Regions from separate parts of the Enterobacter sp. R4-368 genome, predicted to be linked through region 2. Evidence: predicted binding sites of a transcription regulator. Region 2 holds the regulator's gene; each other region holds the start of a gene.

Region 1 (5,451 bases), 120 kb from region 2:
GGCTTTGTTTTCTTTGGCGACGGTCTGAAAACCAAAGTGTGTTGTCTCTTTTGAATCTTCCGCCATCTTAGTGCCTGCTATTCAAGAAATTGTTTGTGAAGTGTATCAGATTGGAGGCGATTGCCCTACGATTCAACCACCCGAAGAAGCCTTCGATTCGGGCTCCTCGTCCGCGGCCATGCTCTCTAATGCATTGTCTTCAAAGCAATCGAGGGAATCGTTTTGCCCGGAACGCAAACGAAACTCTTCGTCCTGATCCTGTGCTTGCGCCGCCAATTCCGGATTAATCTCGCGTTTGATTTCGACACCGAGCCCGCGAAACGCCTCGGCCTGGGCCAGCAGATTGCCGCGCCCGGAACTCAGTTTTTTCATCGCCTGACGGTAATTGTCCTGCGCTTTATCCAGACTCTGGCCAATGGATGACATATCGTCAACGAACAGGCGCATTTTGTCATACAGGCGGCTCGCCCGCTCCGCGATCTGCTGCGCATTGCGGCTTTGGTGTTCATACCGCCACAGGTTGGCGATGGTGCGTAGCGCCACCAGCAGTGTCGTCGGGCTGACCAGCATAATGTTATTTTTCAGCGCTTCGGTGATCAGTTCGGGCTGCCTGTCCAGCGCAATCAAAAAGGCCGGCTCCACCGGGATAAACATCAACACATAATCCAGGCTGCGCAACCCCGGCAGTTGCTGATAATCCTTACGACCAAGCAGACGAATATGGTTGCGTACCGAGGCGATATGTTCCTGTAACGCGCCTTCGCGCGTAAAGTCGTCGTCGGCATTGAAGTAACGTTCATAGGCGACCAGCGTCATTTTGGCGTCGATTACCACGTCTTTGCCCTGCGGCAGACGCACGATCACATCCGGCTGCATTCGCGCGCGATGGTCATTTTCAATACTGACCTGGGTTTCGTATTCATAACCTTCACGCAGACCAGAGGCTTCCAGCACGCGGGTCAGCACCACTTCCCCCCAGTTACCCTGGGTTTTGTTATCGCCTTTCAGCGCGCGCGTCAGGTTAATCGCTTCCTGCGCCATCTGGGCATTGAGCTGTTGCAGGTTGCGAATTTCATGCGCCAGCGTATGCCGTTCACGCGCTTCCTGACCAAAACTCTCCTGCACCTGGCGACGAAAGCCATCAAGCTGCTCGCGCAGCGGCGTTAGCAGACCGTTCAGACTTTGTCGGTTTTGTTCATCGACGCGGCGATTGCTCTGCTCAAAGATGCGGTTAGCGAGATTTTCGAACTGCTCGCTCAAGCGCTGCTCGCTGCTGTGCATCTGGCGCAGCTTCTCTTCGGCATGTAACTGGGTAGCTTCCAGTCGGGTCGTCACTTCGCGCAAATCAGCTTCCAGCGAGCTATTGATATGTTGCAGGCTGCGCAGCTCGTTATTGAGCAGCTCGCACTCTTCGCGCCAGTGTTCGTTTTGGGTTATCTGCTGCCGGGCGGCGCTCAGTTCGCTAAAGACATCTCGCTGCTCCGCGAGCAGATCCGCCTGCTGTTGCGCCCCGCGCCAGCTTGCTGCCAGCCAGCCGACCAGTAAACCCGCCAGCGCAACGGCTGCCATGACGATGATTGAAGTGTCCACCACGTCCCCTTAGTGATAACGCATATAGCGGAGGATTGTGCTGTATAAACGTCCAGTTTGGAAGGGGTTTTCCTGCGAAGCAGTACGCAAAAAGAAAAGGCCGAACGCGTCGGCCTTAGCAAACGGGGAGGTGAATTACAGAAGACGACGCGCCGCTTCCACCACGATTTTCACCGCGTGACTTTCGGTCTGCTTCATGGTTTCCGCATTCGGGATCTCTTGCTGGGTGCGGTTTACAATCACACCGGCAACCATACCGGCACGCAGCCCCTGGCTCGCGCACATGGTCAGCAGCGTGGCGGATTCCATTTCATAGTTCATTACGCCCATGGATTGCCACTCTTCCATGGAACCTTTAAAGCGGCTCACCACGCGGCCAGAGAAGGTGTCGTAACGCTCCTGGCCTGGGTAGAAGGTGTCAGAAGAGGCAGTCACGCCGATATGTTTCGTTGCGCCAATCGCATCCGCTGCGGCAACCAGCGCGGTAGTGCACTCAAAATCCGCCACCGCCGGGTACTCCATCGGCGCAAAGTGCAGGCTCGCGCCATCAAGGCGCACGGACGCGGTGGTGATCAGCACGTCGCCAACATTGATGTGCGGCTGAATCGCACCGGTGGTGCCCACACGCAGGAAAGTGCGGATGCCAAGCTGCGCCAGTTCTTCTACGGCGATAGAGGTTGACGGGCCGCCGATGCCGGTGGAACAAACGATAACCGGTTTGCCATCCAGCTCTGCGCGCCAGCTGGTGAATTCGCGGTGGGATGCCAGTTTGACCGGCTTATCCATCAGCGCGGCGATCTTTTCCACACGCTCCGGATCGCCAGGGACGATGGCCAGCGTAGCCCCTTGTAAATCGTTTTTGGTGAGGCCGAGATGAAAAACATCAGACTTGGACATAACAGACTCCTCTGTGGTCGGTTTTATCAGTAGAGGCAAAAAGATACTTTACAGAAGGCACGGACATAATTTCGTGACTGATATCACCATGAATTAAACTGATTGCAGTTCATTTCCATAAATTAGTGACTTACATCACACTAACATGACACATCCCACAACTCAGCAGCAAAGATAGTCTACGGCACGGTGATTTGCGCGCGCGGCAGGCCTTCCCGTCTATAGTTATTGAAGCGCTAAAAAAGGTATGGAGAATGCCATGACAACCAACAACACACCAGGCTTTGCACCTGCGGCTTCACCCCTTGCTTCAACCGTTGTTCATACGTCGGAAGACGCCTTAATCGCAGGCGAAACGTCTATTCCGACACAGGGCGAAAATATGCCCGCTTTTCATGCCCGGCCGAAAAATGCAGAAGGTCCCTTGCCGATTGTCATTGTGGTACAGGAAATTTTCGGCGTGCATGAACATATTCGCGATCTGTGCCGCCGTCTGGCGCTGGAGGGCTATCTCGCCATCGCGCCGGAGCTCTACTTCCGTCAGGGCGATCCGAATGATTTTGCCGATATTCAAACCCTGCTGAGCGGCCTGGTAAGCAAAGTACCGGACGCGCAAGTGCTTGCCGATTTGGATCACGTCGCCAGCTGGGCGGCGCGTAACGGCGGGAACGCTCACCAACTCTTAGTGACCGGTTTTTGCTGGGGCGGGCGTATCGCCTGGCTGTATGCCGCGCACAATCCGCAGTTGAAAGCCGCCGTCGCCTGGTATGGCAAGCTGGTGGGGGAAAAATCACTTAATTCTCCGCGCCATCCGGTGGATATTGCCACTGAACTTACCGCGCCAGTGCTCGGTTTATATGGCGCGCAGGATACCGGCATTCCGCTGGAGAGCGTGGAAACCATGCGCCAGGCGCTGAGAGCCGCGAACGCCAAAGCGGAAATCATCGTCTACCCCGAAGCGGGCCACGCGTTTAATGCGGACTATCGTCCGAGCTATCACGCAGAATCCGCCGCTGATGGCTGGCAGCGGATGCTGGCATGGTTTGCGCAGTACAGTAAAAAGTGACGGTGTGCGCCGGAGTAAATGCCCGGCGCACCTCATGCTGTTTCGAGACGCCAGCCCTGGGTCAAACGTACCGCCACGATCTGTTTGCATTGCAGCGGTGCATGATGAAAGGCACTCAGCGTTTGCCCATCGCGCAGGCGTAAATCAAGCAAATAGCGCTCGCCCTGATAAATGCAGCTTTGTACCTCAGCGCTCAGACCCTCACTCGCTACCTGCACATGCTCGGGGCGAACCAGCACCGGCTGGTGAAGATCCGCGCCAGTATGCGCCAGCCCAGCATGCATTTGCGCGCCATCCAGTTGCTGTACCCCGGCGGGCGTCGCCAGCATCAGCACACTCCCCTTACCAATAAAACGCGCCACCCAGCCATTCTGCGGCTGCTGATACAGCGCCTGCGGTGCGCCCCACTGCATCAGTTCGCCCTGGTGCATCACCGCGATATGGCTGGCGAGCGCCATCGCTTCCGCCTGATCATGGGTGACATAGACAAACGTTGCACCAGTGCGGCGATGAAAATCACGGAAAGTCTGTTCCATGGTGGCACGCAGATGGCGATCGAGGTTTGCCAGCGGTTCATCAAGCAACACCACTTGTGGCTCCGCGACCAGGCAGCGCGCCAGCGCCACGCGTTGACGCTGACCACCGCTTAACTCTTGCGGCGAACGTGCGGCGTAAGCACCCAGTTCAACCACCTCCAGCGCGTCCATCACCTGCTTGTGACGCGCAGCGCCGTGCACATTGCGCAGCTTTAGCGGGTAGCCCACGTTCCCGGCAACCGTCATATGCGGCCACAGCGCATAAGACTGAAAGACCATCCCCATATCGCGCTGCTCCGGCGGAGTGTGCAGCGTTTTATCTGCCAGCAGACGATCGCCCAGCCATAAGCGCCCTTCGCTCAAGGTCTCAAGCCCCGCAAGAATACGCAGCGTGGTGGTTTTGCCGCAGCCACTTGGCCCCAACAGGGCGGTAAACGCCCCCTGCGGAATGGTCAGATTGATATCCCGCACCACGGTCTGGCCGGCAAATGCTTTGCTTAGATGTTCCAGTCTCAGCTCTGCCAAGGGATCACTCCTTTCGGTAAATAGCGGCCAAGCGCGCTGAGCAACAGCATCACCAGCGCCACCAGAATGACAACCAGCACGGAAAGCGCCGATGCCAGCACCTTATCGCCGCTCTCATCAAGGTTAAAAATCACCACGCCCAGCGTCTCTTTCCCGGCGCTCCACAGCAGCGCCGAGACAGTGAGTTCATTCACCGCTGTGAGGAATACCAGCAACGCCCCGGCAAACGCCGCCGGTGCCAGCAACGGCAGGACGATATGGCGCAGTCGCCGGGAGAAGTTCGCCCCAGCCAGGCTGGCCGCTTCTTCCATTGCGGGATCCAGTTGCAGCATGCTGCTGTGCACCGGCTTCAGGCAAACCGTGAGGAAACGTGCGAGATAGGCGAAAAAGATAATGCCCAGCGTGCCGCTAAGGCTGATATCGATCAGCGGCAATGGGCGAGCAAACAGCAGAATACAGGCAATCGCCAGCACCACGCCGGGCAAGGTATAGGGGATGTCGATAATTAAATACAGCCAGCGCAACGGCCGGTTCGGGTAGCGCACCAGCAGCCACGCTAGCGGCAGGCTGAGCAACATCAACACCACAGCCGCCGAGATCGATAAAAACAGGCTGTTGCTGAGCGCGCGTAACGTGGCGCTTTGCGCATCAAAGATCCCTCGCCAGGCGGCAAAGGTAAGCGTTTCACTATTCAGCGCGACGCCAAGCGTCGGCACCAGCGAGGTGGTAATCAGCGCCACTAGCGGCGCGAGCAGGATGGCACACAGCACCGCCGCCAATAATAACTCGACCGCCAGCCGCCATTTGCCGAGGGTGAAACCCAGCGCGCGCCCCGCC
Region 2 (5,451 bases):
CAGCTCGGCTTTCAGCATCGGGTAGAGTAACTCGACGTGGCGCAGGATCTCGCTACGGGAGATAGCGCGATGCTGGGTGACAATCGCCGCCAGCAGCGACGGCAGCATCAGCATATGCGCAATGTTGTTGCGGTAGTACGTCATCAACACCGCCTGCTCACGCGGCAGAATGATGATATCGCCGATGGTGTCTTTTTCGACTTCGAACTTGTTCATCTGCAGCGCGTGGTCGATAAGCTCGCTGGCGCTGGCCGACGGGGTGGTCGAATCCGGCGAATAAGGCACGTTGCGCATCAGCTCAAGATAGCAGCTTAACTGCTCGGTCAGTTGCTCGCGGGTCAGCGAACGCTGGCGGGAAGCCAGCAGCGCCGTACAGCACAGGTTCATGGCGTTAGCCGCACCAGCGTTGTTGATGCGCACCATCAGATCAGCGGCAATGGTGTTCACCGTTGGTGTTAACCACGCCGGACGGATGGATTCAATGGGATCGATGGCTTCGCGCCACTCCGGAACATGGTGGTTCAGGTAGTTCATCAGCGGAATGGGTTCGCCGAAGTTCACATAGCCCTGACCGAGGTTACGCAGCTTGCTTAAACCACGCAGCATCTGCAACAGGCTCTCTTTCTCTTTTGTCGCGCCACGCAGCTCTTTGGCGTAAGTGCCCACTTCCATCACGTGTTCATACCCGATGTAAATCGGCACCAGCGTGATGGGGCGCGTACCGCCGCGCAGCATCGCCTGAATGGTCATCGACAGCGTACCAGTTTTCGGATCCAGCAAACGTCCGGTGCGCGAACGCCCGCCCTCAACGAAGTACTCTACCGAATAACCGCGGCTGAACAGCTCACCCAGATATTCGCGGAACACGGTGGAATAGAGCTTGTTGCCTTTAAAGGTGCGGCGAATGAAGAAAGCGCCCAGGCGGCGGAAAATCGGCCCGGCGGGCCAGAAATTCAGGTTGATACCGGCAGCGATATGCGGCGGCACCAGCCCCTGGTGATAGAGCACATAGGAGAGCAGCAGGTAGTCCATATGGCTACGATGGCAGGGCACATAGACAATTTCGTGACCGTCGTGCGCCAGCTGGCGTACGCGCTCTGCATTATGCACATTGATGCCCTGATAGAGACGGTTCCAGGTAAAACCCAGAATGCGGTCGGTCAAGCGGATCATCTCGTAGGAGAAGTTCGCGGCGATCTCTTCCATCAGCGCGATGGCGTTTTGCTGCGCTTTATCATGGGAGATTTTTTTGCTGCGCGCTTCATCTTCGACCGCGCGGGCAATCGCTTTAGAAGAGAGCAATTTGTTAAACAAATCCTGACGCGCCGGCAGACGTGGGCCTACTGCGGCCAGACGCTGGCGGGCAAAGTGCATACGCGCCACGCGCGCCAGTTTTTGCGCGATAATTTTATCGGTGCCGTGCTCCGTCGCCATACGGCGCAGCGAAACCGGCGGTGAAAAACGCACAAAGCTGTCGCGGCCAAGCCAGGAAACAGCAAAGAATTTCTGGATGCCGTTCAGCATGCGCAGCGGCGGATTAATTTCGCCTTTTTCACGTCCGGGCGAACGGCCAAACATCACCGATACCGGCACCATTTGCACGTCCAAATCGGGATGGCTGCGGTGTAGATCCAGGTAGTCGTGGAACAGCTTGATCGACTCTTCTTTTGGCGCGTAATAAGTGAACACGCGCGGCCCACCGTGGATAAACACGAAACGCGGCAGCAACGCGCCGTCGATTTCCAGCGGTTCCAGCGGATCGGGCAACTCATGCGCCAGACACTGCGCGCGTAAAGTCAGTAAATCTGCCTTTGAGTTATAAGGCAGCACGTACATGATGGGGCGTGATGTATCGAGACCCAGTTCCTGTGCAGGTTCTGCGGGGATCGATTTACTTTTTACCAGCACGCTTAATGGTAAATTCAGTAATTTGTAGTAAATTCGTGGCCAGCCGGACATAAAGGATGTAAAGCCTCTGGTTAATAGTGCCATTGCGCCGCAAGAATATCAGAAAGCGCACATAATTTCTGTTGTACCGCTGCGCGCTTGCTGAGACATTGACGCCAATTTAATAAAAAGGTTCTTTTAAATGGCTAATAATACCACCGGTTTCACCCGGATCATTAAAGCCGCTGGATACTCCTGGAAAGGCGTTCGCGCCGCCTGGATTAATGAAGCGGCATTTCGTCAGGAGTCCGTTGCGGTTATCCTGGCAATTATAATCGCTTGCTGGCTCGATATTGACACAATGACGCGCGTACTGCTGATTGGTTCTGTGACGCTGGTAATGATTGTCGAAATTCTGAACAGCGCTATCGAAGCCGTGGTAGACAGAATTGGTTCGGAATTCCATGAACTTTCCGGGCGGGCGAAGGATATGGGGTCGGCGGCGGTGCTGATGTCCATCCTGCTGGCGCTGTTTACTTGGATCGCATTACTGTGGTCACATTTTCGATAACGCTTCCAGAATTCGATAACGCCCTGGTTTTTTGCTTAAATTTGGTTCCAAAATCGCCTTTAGCTGTATATACTCACAGCATAACTGTATATACACCCAGGGGGCGGGATGAAAGCATTAACGGCCAGGCAGCAAGAGGTGTTCGATCTTATTCGCGATCGCATCACTCAAACCGGTATGCCACCAACGCGTGCGGAAATCGCACAGCAATTGGGGTTCCGTTCCCCAAATGCGGCGGAAGAACACCTCAAAGCGCTGGCGCGCAAAGGGGTTATCGAAATCGTATCTGGCGCATCACGCGGCCTTCGTCTGCTGCTTGAAGAAGAAGAGGACGATATCGGCTTACCGCTGATTGGTCGCGTCGCTGCGGGTGAGCCGCTGCTGGCTCAGCAGCATATCGAAGGCCATTACCAGGTCGATCCGAGTCTCTTTAAACCTCATGCGGATTTCCTGCTGCGCGTTAGCGGTATGTCGATGCGTGACATTGGCATTATGGATGGCGATCTGCTGGCGGTGCATAAAACGCAGGATGTGCGTAACGGCCAGGTCGTTGTAGCGCGCATTGAAGACGAAGTGACCGTCAAGCGTTTAAAAAAGCAGGGTAACACCGTCGAACTGTTGCCGGAAAACAGCGAGTTTTCCCCGATCGTTGTCGATCTTCGCGATCAAAACTTCACCATCGAAGGGCTGGCGGTCGGTGTTATTCGTAATGGCGCGTGGTTGTAACGCACATTCGCTTTGCTGCGGGGCGGGTTCAGGTTCCGCAGCGATCTCCTCTTTTCCCTCATTAAATTTCACATTCAAACCATGCCACTGCTAACCGCATCTGACAAAGCGCTCTGGCGGCTTGCGCTGCCGATGATCTTCTCGAATATCACTGTCCCATTACTGGGGCTGGTGGATACGGCGGTAGTGGGGCATCTGGACAGCCCGGTTTACCTGGGTGGTGTGGCGATTGGTGCAACGGCGACCAGTTTTCTCTTTATGCTGCTGCTCTTTTTGCGCATGAGCACCACCGGCCTGACAGCTCAGGCGTTCGGCGCGAAAAATGCGCCCGCGCTGGCGCGTGCGTTAGTCCAGCCTTTGCTGCTGGCGCTAGGGGCCGGCGTGTTGATTACCCTGTTGCGCACGCCGCTTATCGACCTGGCGCTGCATATCACTGGCGGTAGCGAGGCGGTACTGGAACAGGCGCGACGGTTCCTGGATATTCGCTGGTTGAGTGCGCCTGCTTCGCTGGGCAATCTGGTGTTGCTCGGTTGGTTGCTCGGCGTGCAGTATGCGCGTGCACCGGTGATATTGCTGGTGGTGGGGAATCTGCTCAACATCGTGCTCGATGTGTGGCTGGTCATGGGGCTGCATATGAATGTGCAAGGTGCGGCACTTGCCACGGTCATTGCAGAATACGCCACCTTCGCTATTGGTTTATGGATGGTGCGACACGTACTGGTAATGCGCGGCATTTCATTGCTGACGCTGAAAAATGCATGGCGCGGTGGCGTACGGCGCTTGCTGGCGCTGAACCGCGATATCATGTTGCGTTCGCTGCTGCTGCAACTCTGCTTTGGTTCGATAACGGTGTTTGGTGCCCGGCTCGGGGATGAGACGGTGGCGGCAAATGCGGTGCTGATGATGTTTTTAACCTTTACCGCCTATGCGCTGGATGGTTTCGCGTATGCGGTTGAGGCGCACTCCGGGCAGGCTTACGGTGCCAGAGACGGCAGTCAATTGATGCATATCTGGCGGGCTGCCTGCCGGCAGGCCGGTCTGGTGGCGCTGTTCTTTGCCGTTGTGTATGCAGTGGCGGGTCAGCAAATTATCGGGCTGTTAACATCGTTACCCGCGCTGCAACAGCTTGCCGGACATTATCTGATTTGGCAGGTTATCTTACCGTTGGTGGGGGTGTGGTGTTATCTGCTGGACGGTATGTTTGTCGGTGCCACGCGCGCGGCCGAAATGCGTAACAGTATGGCAGTGGCGGCGGCGGGGTTTGCCGCTACGCTACTCACCGTGCCTGTTTTGGGCAATCACGGTTTGTGGCTGTCACTTGCTGTATTCCTTGCTCTGCGTGGGCTGACGCTGGCGCTAATATGGCGTCGTCACTGGCGTAACAACAGTTGGTTTGCTGCCAGCGCTCCTTCCTGATAGCGCTTTATTTTCTAAGGTAACGCTCCGATTTTCTCGTCTCGTTTACGCTACTTTTATCTTGTTAAATGGTTAAAGATTCCGAATAAAATTCATAATGCCGAATCCCTGACTACAATAATCAGTACGTTCAGCACGGTGAGAACGTCATTTTAACCGAACGATAAGGAGTCCATGATGAATAAAGACGAAGTCGGCGGTAACTGGAAACAGTTTAAAGGCACAGTGAAAGAGAAATGGGGCAAACTCACCGACGATGATATGACTATCATTGAAGGTAAACGTGATCAGTTGGTGGGTAAAATCCAGGAACGTTACGGTTACGCAAAAGATCAGGCGGAAAAAGAAGTGACGGACTGGGAAACGCGTAATGATTACCGTTGGTAGCCAGCACATCCCCTCAAATGTGTTAACCCTCTAAAGGCTACCCTGCCCGAAGGTACAAGGATGTACCACCCCTCCAGATTCCATATTTATTAACTCTAACTACATTGTTTTGCGCACAAACTTCCTGATTTTGTGCTCTTATCGCATCCCTCTGTCTGCCTCGTTTTACCAACAGTTCGCCCGACCCAGAGCTCCCGCAGCATGCACTTGCTCGCCGCCATTAAAATGCGAAACCTGGCGGGTTGTGTTGCAGGTAATAAAGAGCTGATAAAAGACGGGAAACCATTATCGCGGTTTTTTCTTTAGCGGGACGCTATGGTCATGGTGGCAGTGATCGTGATGGCGGCAGGCTTCCACTTCCACGCAGGCCGCACACAGGCCATGGGCTTCAATCACATTATGACGCAGGGCAAAACCCATTTTCGCCGCCAGCGCATGCATAATATCTTCCACACCTTCGGCCT
Region 3 (5,451 bases), 1.2 Mb from region 2:
AATGCCCGCTGACTTACCATCTTTTTTGGGGAGTGATCGCCCGTGATTGAACGCTATTTTGTGACCGGTACGGATACGGAAGTCGGGAAAACTGTCGCCAGCTGCGCGCTTTTGCAGGCGGCAAATCTGCGTGGTTTACGCAGCGCGGGTTATAAACCGGTGGCTTCCGGGAGTGAGATGACCGCAGACGGGTTACGCAACAGCGATGCGCTGGCGCTGCAACACCACAGCAGCCTGCCGATGGCGTATAAGACCGTCAATCCGTATACCTTCGCAGAACCCACATCACCGCATATTGTGAGTGCCGATGTGGGTGAACCCATTGATGCGCAGGTGATGTCCGCCGGGCTGCGCGCGCTGGAAACACAGGCGGAGTGGCTATTGGTGGAAGGGGCGGGAGGCTGGTTTACGCCGCTTTCAGAGACGCTCACTTTCGCCGACTGGGTGGTGCAGGAGCAGTTGCCGGTGATTCTGGTCGTTGGCGTAAAACTTGGCTGTATCAACCATGCCATGTTAACCGCACAAGCGGTGCGTCAGGCGGGGTTACGGCTGGCGGGCTGGATTGCTAACGATGTGGTGCAGCCGGGTAGGCGACACCCGGAGTATCTGGCAACGCTTCGGCGCGTGATGCAGGCTCCGCTGATTGGCGAAATTCCCTGGTTTGCCCACGCACCGGAAAAAGAAAAAACGGGTCATTATCTTGATCTCAGTGTCCTGACTCCGGTGTCATCCACTTTGAGAGCAGTGGATCATCAAGCAGTTTAACGTCGCCCTGCGCGACATTGCGCCCGCGGTGCAGCAGGCAGAAACGGTCGGCGACCCGGCGAATAAATGATAAGTGCTGTTCAGCCAGCAAAATGGTCATGCCAAACTCCTGGTTGAGCCGCACGATCAAATTGCCCAGTTTATGAATAAAAGCCTGCCCAAGACCGCGCGTTGGCTCATCCAGGATCAACAGCCGTGGGTGCGTAACCAGCGCCCGCGCCATCGCCAGTTGTTGCTGGTTATCTTCTGACAACTCCGCGCCACGTACCTGGCGAAGCTCATACAGTTCAGGGAACAAATCGTAAATATCCCGCCGCACTGCGCTGCCCGGTTCACTGCCGGCGCGCATCGCGACATGCAGATTTTCCTCAATGGTGAGTTGCGAAAAAATCCGCCTGTCCTGCGGCACATAGCTGATGCCGATGGCGCTGCGGTGTTCGGCTTGCAAAGAGAGCAAGTCGCGCGGCGGTGCGCCCGCTTCCTGCCAAATCATGCTGCCGCTTTCAATGGGTAAATAGCCGGTGATGCAATTCACCAGTGTCGTCTTGCCCATGCCTGGCAACCCAATAACTGATGTGCAGACCCCGGGGGATAAATCGAGGTCGACATTCCACAATGTATGCTGATTACCGTAATACTGGTTTACTGCCCGTAAGCTCAACATTGTCCGCTCCTTGTTTCGGCTCTGATGACTTTGATGATTCTGCAAAAGGCTTGCCAGAACATAAAAAAGGCTTTTTTTTCGGATGCCGCTGAGAAAAGTGGCTTTTAAAACGTGAGGAGGGAAGAAGCCAGGTAAAAATTCTGCACTTTGCCAGTGCTTGCAGTGTTGAGTTGTGGTGCAGCAATGGCTGGATCTGTGAGAACGATCTCATGCGGATCCTGCGTTTCGTTTGCCGATAATTATCAAAAAGAAAAGATAAAAAATTTTTAGCGGCGCCCGCCTGGGACAAAATGGGATTTGGCGGGAAGGCGAGGTATCCGGCCTGGCGGCAGTTATCCACTATTCCTGTGGATAACCTTGTGTATTAGAGTTAGAAAACATGCGGCAAGCGAGAGAGGACGCGGGTTGCGCCTGAATTGGTGTTAAACACGTCTTTTTAAGATTATTTTTAATAATCAAAAGGTTATATAAAAGCAATGCCTGTAAGAAAAGTGTCACCCGCTGCCACAAAACTTTCAAAGGCTCGCTTGACAAATGTTAAAAGAGGAAAAATTTTGGGGATAACCTGAAAGGGTTAGTGTTTTATCTTGTCCGCGCTGAAATTTGAGGGGAGAAGCGGTGCCCTAACGGGGAGTAGTACAGATTGCCTGTTTCGCTACTGTTTTTTCATCCAGTGTTATTTATTGGCAAAAGTGAACAGGGTGAGTAAAATGTGTTACCTGCCCGCTCATTCCTTCATCAGGTAGCCGTTCATGAGTAAACCGTTCAAACTGAATTCCGCTTTTCGTCCTTCCGGCGATCAGCCTGAAGCTATCCGCCGCCTCAAGGAAGGTCTGGAAGACGGCCTGGCGCACCAGACGCTGCTCGGGGTGACGGGTTCAGGGAAGACATTCACCGTCGCCAATGTGATTGCCGATCTCCAGCGCCCGACAATGGTGTTGGCACCGAACAAAACGCTGGCCGCGCAGCTGTATGGTGAAATGAAAGAGTTCTTCCCGGAGAACGCGGTCGAGTATTTCGTCTCTTACTACGACTACTACCAGCCGGAAGCGTATGTGCCAAGTTCTGACACTTTTATCGAAAAAGATGCCTCGGTGAACGAGCATATCGAGCAGATGCGTCTGTCAGCGACGAAGGCGCTGCTGGAGCGTCGCGATGTGATTGTGGTGGCCTCTGTTTCCGCCATCTACGGTCTGGGCGATCCGGATCTCTACCTGAAAATGATGCTGCATCTGACTAAGGGCATGATCATCGATCAACGCGCGATCCTGCGTCGTCTGGCGGAGCTGCAATATACCCGCAACGATCAGGCGTTCCAGCGCGGCACTTTCCGCGTGCGCGGCGAAGTTATCGATGTCTTCCCGGCGGAATCTGACGATCTGGCGCTGCGTATCGAATTATTCGATGAAGAAGTTGAGCGCCTGTCGCTGTTCGATCCGCTGACCGGCCATATTGAGTCGGGCATCCAGCGCTTCACCATCTACCCAAAAACGCACTATGTGACGCCGCGCGAGCGGATCGTGCAGGCGATGGAGGAGATCAAAGTTGAACTGGCGGAACGTCGTAAGACGCTGCTGGAAAACAATAAACTGCTGGAAGAGCAGCGGCTCAGCCAGCGTACGCAGTTCGATCTGGAGATGATGAACGAGTTGGGCTACTGCTCGGGGATTGAAAACTACTCGCGCTATCTTTCCGGGCGCGGGCCGGGCGAGCCGCCGCCGACGCTGTTCGACTACCTGCCAGCCGATGGTCTGCTGGTAATCGATGAATCCCACGTGACCATTCCGCAGATCGGCGGGATGTATCGCGGCGACCGCGCGCGTAAAGAGACGCTGGTGGAGTACGGTTTCCGCCTGCCGTCGGCGCTGGATAACCGACCGTTAAAATTTGAAGAGTTTGAAGCGCTGGCACCGCAGTCAATTTATGTTTCGGCGACGCCGGGCAATTACGAGCTGGAGAAATCGGGCAGCGAAGTGATTGATCAGGTGGTGCGCCCGACGGGGCTGCTCGATCCGGTAATTGAAGTGCGTCCGGTGGCGACTCAGGTGGACGATTTGCTCTCTGAAATTCGCCAGCGCGCCGCGATTAACGAACGTGTTCTGGTGACGACGCTGACCAAACGCATGGCGGAAGATCTCACCGAATATCTGGAAGAGCATGGCGAGCGGGTGCGTTATCTGCACTCGGATATCGACACCGTTGAACGTATGGAGATTATCCGCGATTTGCGCCTTGGCGAGTTCGATGTGCTGGTCGGCATCAACTTGCTGCGTGAGGGGCTGGATATGCCGGAAGTCTCGCTGGTGGCGATTCTGGATGCCGACAAAGAGGGCTTCCTGCGTTCTGAGCGCTCACTTATCCAGACGATTGGCCGTGCCGCACGTAACATCAACGGTAAAGCGATTCTGTATGGCGACAAGATCACACCGTCGATGGCGAAAGCGATTGGCGAAACCGAGCGTCGTCGTGAGAAACAGCAGCGCTATAACGAAGAACACGGTATTACGCCACAGGGGCTGAACAAGAAAGTGGTGGATATTCTGGCGCTTGGCGAAGGGCTGGCGAAGACGCGTGCGAAAGGGCGTGGTAAAACGCGCACGCCTGCGCAGGTGGAAGCGGCTGAACTGGCGCTCTCGCCGAAAGCGCTGCAGCAGAAAATCCACGAACTGGAAGGTCAGATGATGCAGCATGCGCAAAATCTGGAGTTCGAAGAAGCGGCGAAAGTACGCGACCAGTTGCACCAGTTACGCGATCTGTTTATTGCCGCATCCTGAAATCCGTGCGATGACATGACAGCACAAAATAACAAAAAAGAGAGCCTGTCCGGGCTCTCTTAATGTTGGCTTAACCTACGCCTGACACACTGCCCACCGGTATTCTGGAGGGCAATCTGATGCAACAATTTAAGGTTCGTGAGTTTTTCGCTGTCGCTTTCACGCTGGCGTTAGTGATTGTTTTTGCCCGTCTGTGGGTGCTGACCTACTGATTTATGCCTGGCGGGCGCCGGGGAGAAATTTTACCCACGCCCGTACGCCAGATTGCGTCAGCCGGTTGTGTAAAAAGAACTGCGCGTCATGCAGTTGCGCGATACGCGACACAATGCTTAATCCCAGGCCCGCGCCGCCATAGCGGCTGTCCATACGCACGAAGGCTTTACTGAGCTCTCCGCTGCGACTTTCATCAATGCCCGGCCCTTCATCTTCCACCGCCAGTACCGGTGCGGCAGCGTTTTCGATACGTACGGTAATGGCCGATCCTGTCGGGCTATAGCGGTGGGCGTTTTCCACCAGGTTTCTCACCAGCAGCCGCAGCAGCGTGGCGTCACCGGCAACCGCAATGTCCCTTTCTGGCTCTGCAATTTCCAGCGTCTGTTCGCGCGCGGTCAGCATCTGTTCCAGTTCACTGCGCATGGGTTGCACCACATCCTGCAACAGCATCACCTGCTGGTAACTCCCTGCGGAGAAAGACTGCCCGACGCGCGCCAGCAGTAATAGCTGGGCAATGTTTTCCGTCATTTGCTCAAGGCGCTGCACCAGCGGGTCGACGTTGATGCCGCTGGTTTTCGCCATCAATTCCAGATGCAGACGTAACCCCGCCAGCGGCGTGCGCAGCTCATGGGCAACGTCGGCGGTAAACAGCCGCTCCCTGTCGAGGGTTAGCGTCAGGCGGGAGACCAGCTCGTTAATCGATGAGGTAACCGCTTCCACTTCGCTGACGCTGTTGTTGAGCGTGATGGGTTGCAGGTTGTTCGGTGTGCGTTTATTCAGCTCTTCCTGCAGCTCAAGCAGCGGACGGGTAATGGCTTTCACCGCCTGCATACAGAGCAGCAACGCCAGCCCGATGATCAACAGGCTTGGCACCAGCAGGCTGGCCACTGCTTCGCGGACTTCATGCTCGATATGTTTGCGGTTGTTGTGATTATGAATGGCTGCCTGCACCAGCAGCTGGATTTGCTCTTCGCTTTCATGCCACAGCCAGAACACGCTGACCAACTGGCAAAACACCAGAATGCCACCGATGGT

Evidence for each region. The regulator LexA, encoded in region 2, represses DNA repair genes until DNA is damaged. The targets are predictions, from matches to a motif close to TNCTGTATGTACATACAGNA.
Region 1: the regulator LexA is predicted to act here: its motif matches at 1,629-1,648, upstream of rmuC (DNA recombination protein RmuC).
Region 3: the regulator LexA is predicted to act here: its motif matches at 2,086-2,105, upstream of uvrB (excinuclease ABC subunit UvrB).

Annotation. Positions count from the first base shown of each region.
Region 1 covers NC_021500.1:3,227,967-3,233,417, reverse strand. Annotated here, with positions in the region: gene ubiE (bifunctional demethylmenaquinone methyltransferase/2-methoxy-6-polyprenyl-1,4-benzoquinol methylase UbiE) at 1-66, opposite strand, end outside; gene rmuC (DNA recombination protein RmuC) at 133-1,590, opposite strand; gene udp (uridine phosphorylase) at 1,726-2,487, opposite strand; gene H650_RS15235 (dienelactone hydrolase family protein) at 2,747-3,553, shown strand; gene H650_RS15230 (ABC transporter ATP-binding protein) at 3,586-4,614, opposite strand; gene H650_RS15225 (ABC transporter permease) at 4,602-5,451, opposite strand, start outside.
Region 2 covers NC_021500.1:3,347,317-3,352,767, forward strand. Annotated here, with positions in the region: gene plsB (glycerol-3-phosphate 1-O-acyltransferase PlsB) at 1-1,959, opposite strand, end outside; gene H650_RS15750 (diacylglycerol kinase) at 2,090-2,458, shown strand; gene lexA (transcriptional repressor LexA) at 2,567-3,184, shown strand; gene dinF (MATE family efflux transporter DinF) at 3,266-4,600, shown strand; gene H650_RS15765 (CsbD family protein) at 4,778-4,987, shown strand; gene zur (zinc uptake transcriptional repressor Zur) at 5,273-5,451, opposite strand, start outside.
Region 3 covers NC_021500.1:4,570,845-4,576,295, forward strand. Annotated here, with positions in the region: gene bioC (malonyl-ACP O-methyltransferase BioC) at 1-50, shown strand, start outside; gene bioD (dethiobiotin synthase) at 43-765, shown strand; gene H650_RS21350 (ABC transporter ATP-binding protein) at 707-1,429, opposite strand; gene H650_RS25800 (hypothetical protein) at 1,392-1,769, opposite strand; gene uvrB (excinuclease ABC subunit UvrB) at 2,182-4,203, shown strand; gene pmrB (two-component system sensor histidine kinase PmrB) at 4,417-5,451, opposite strand, start outside.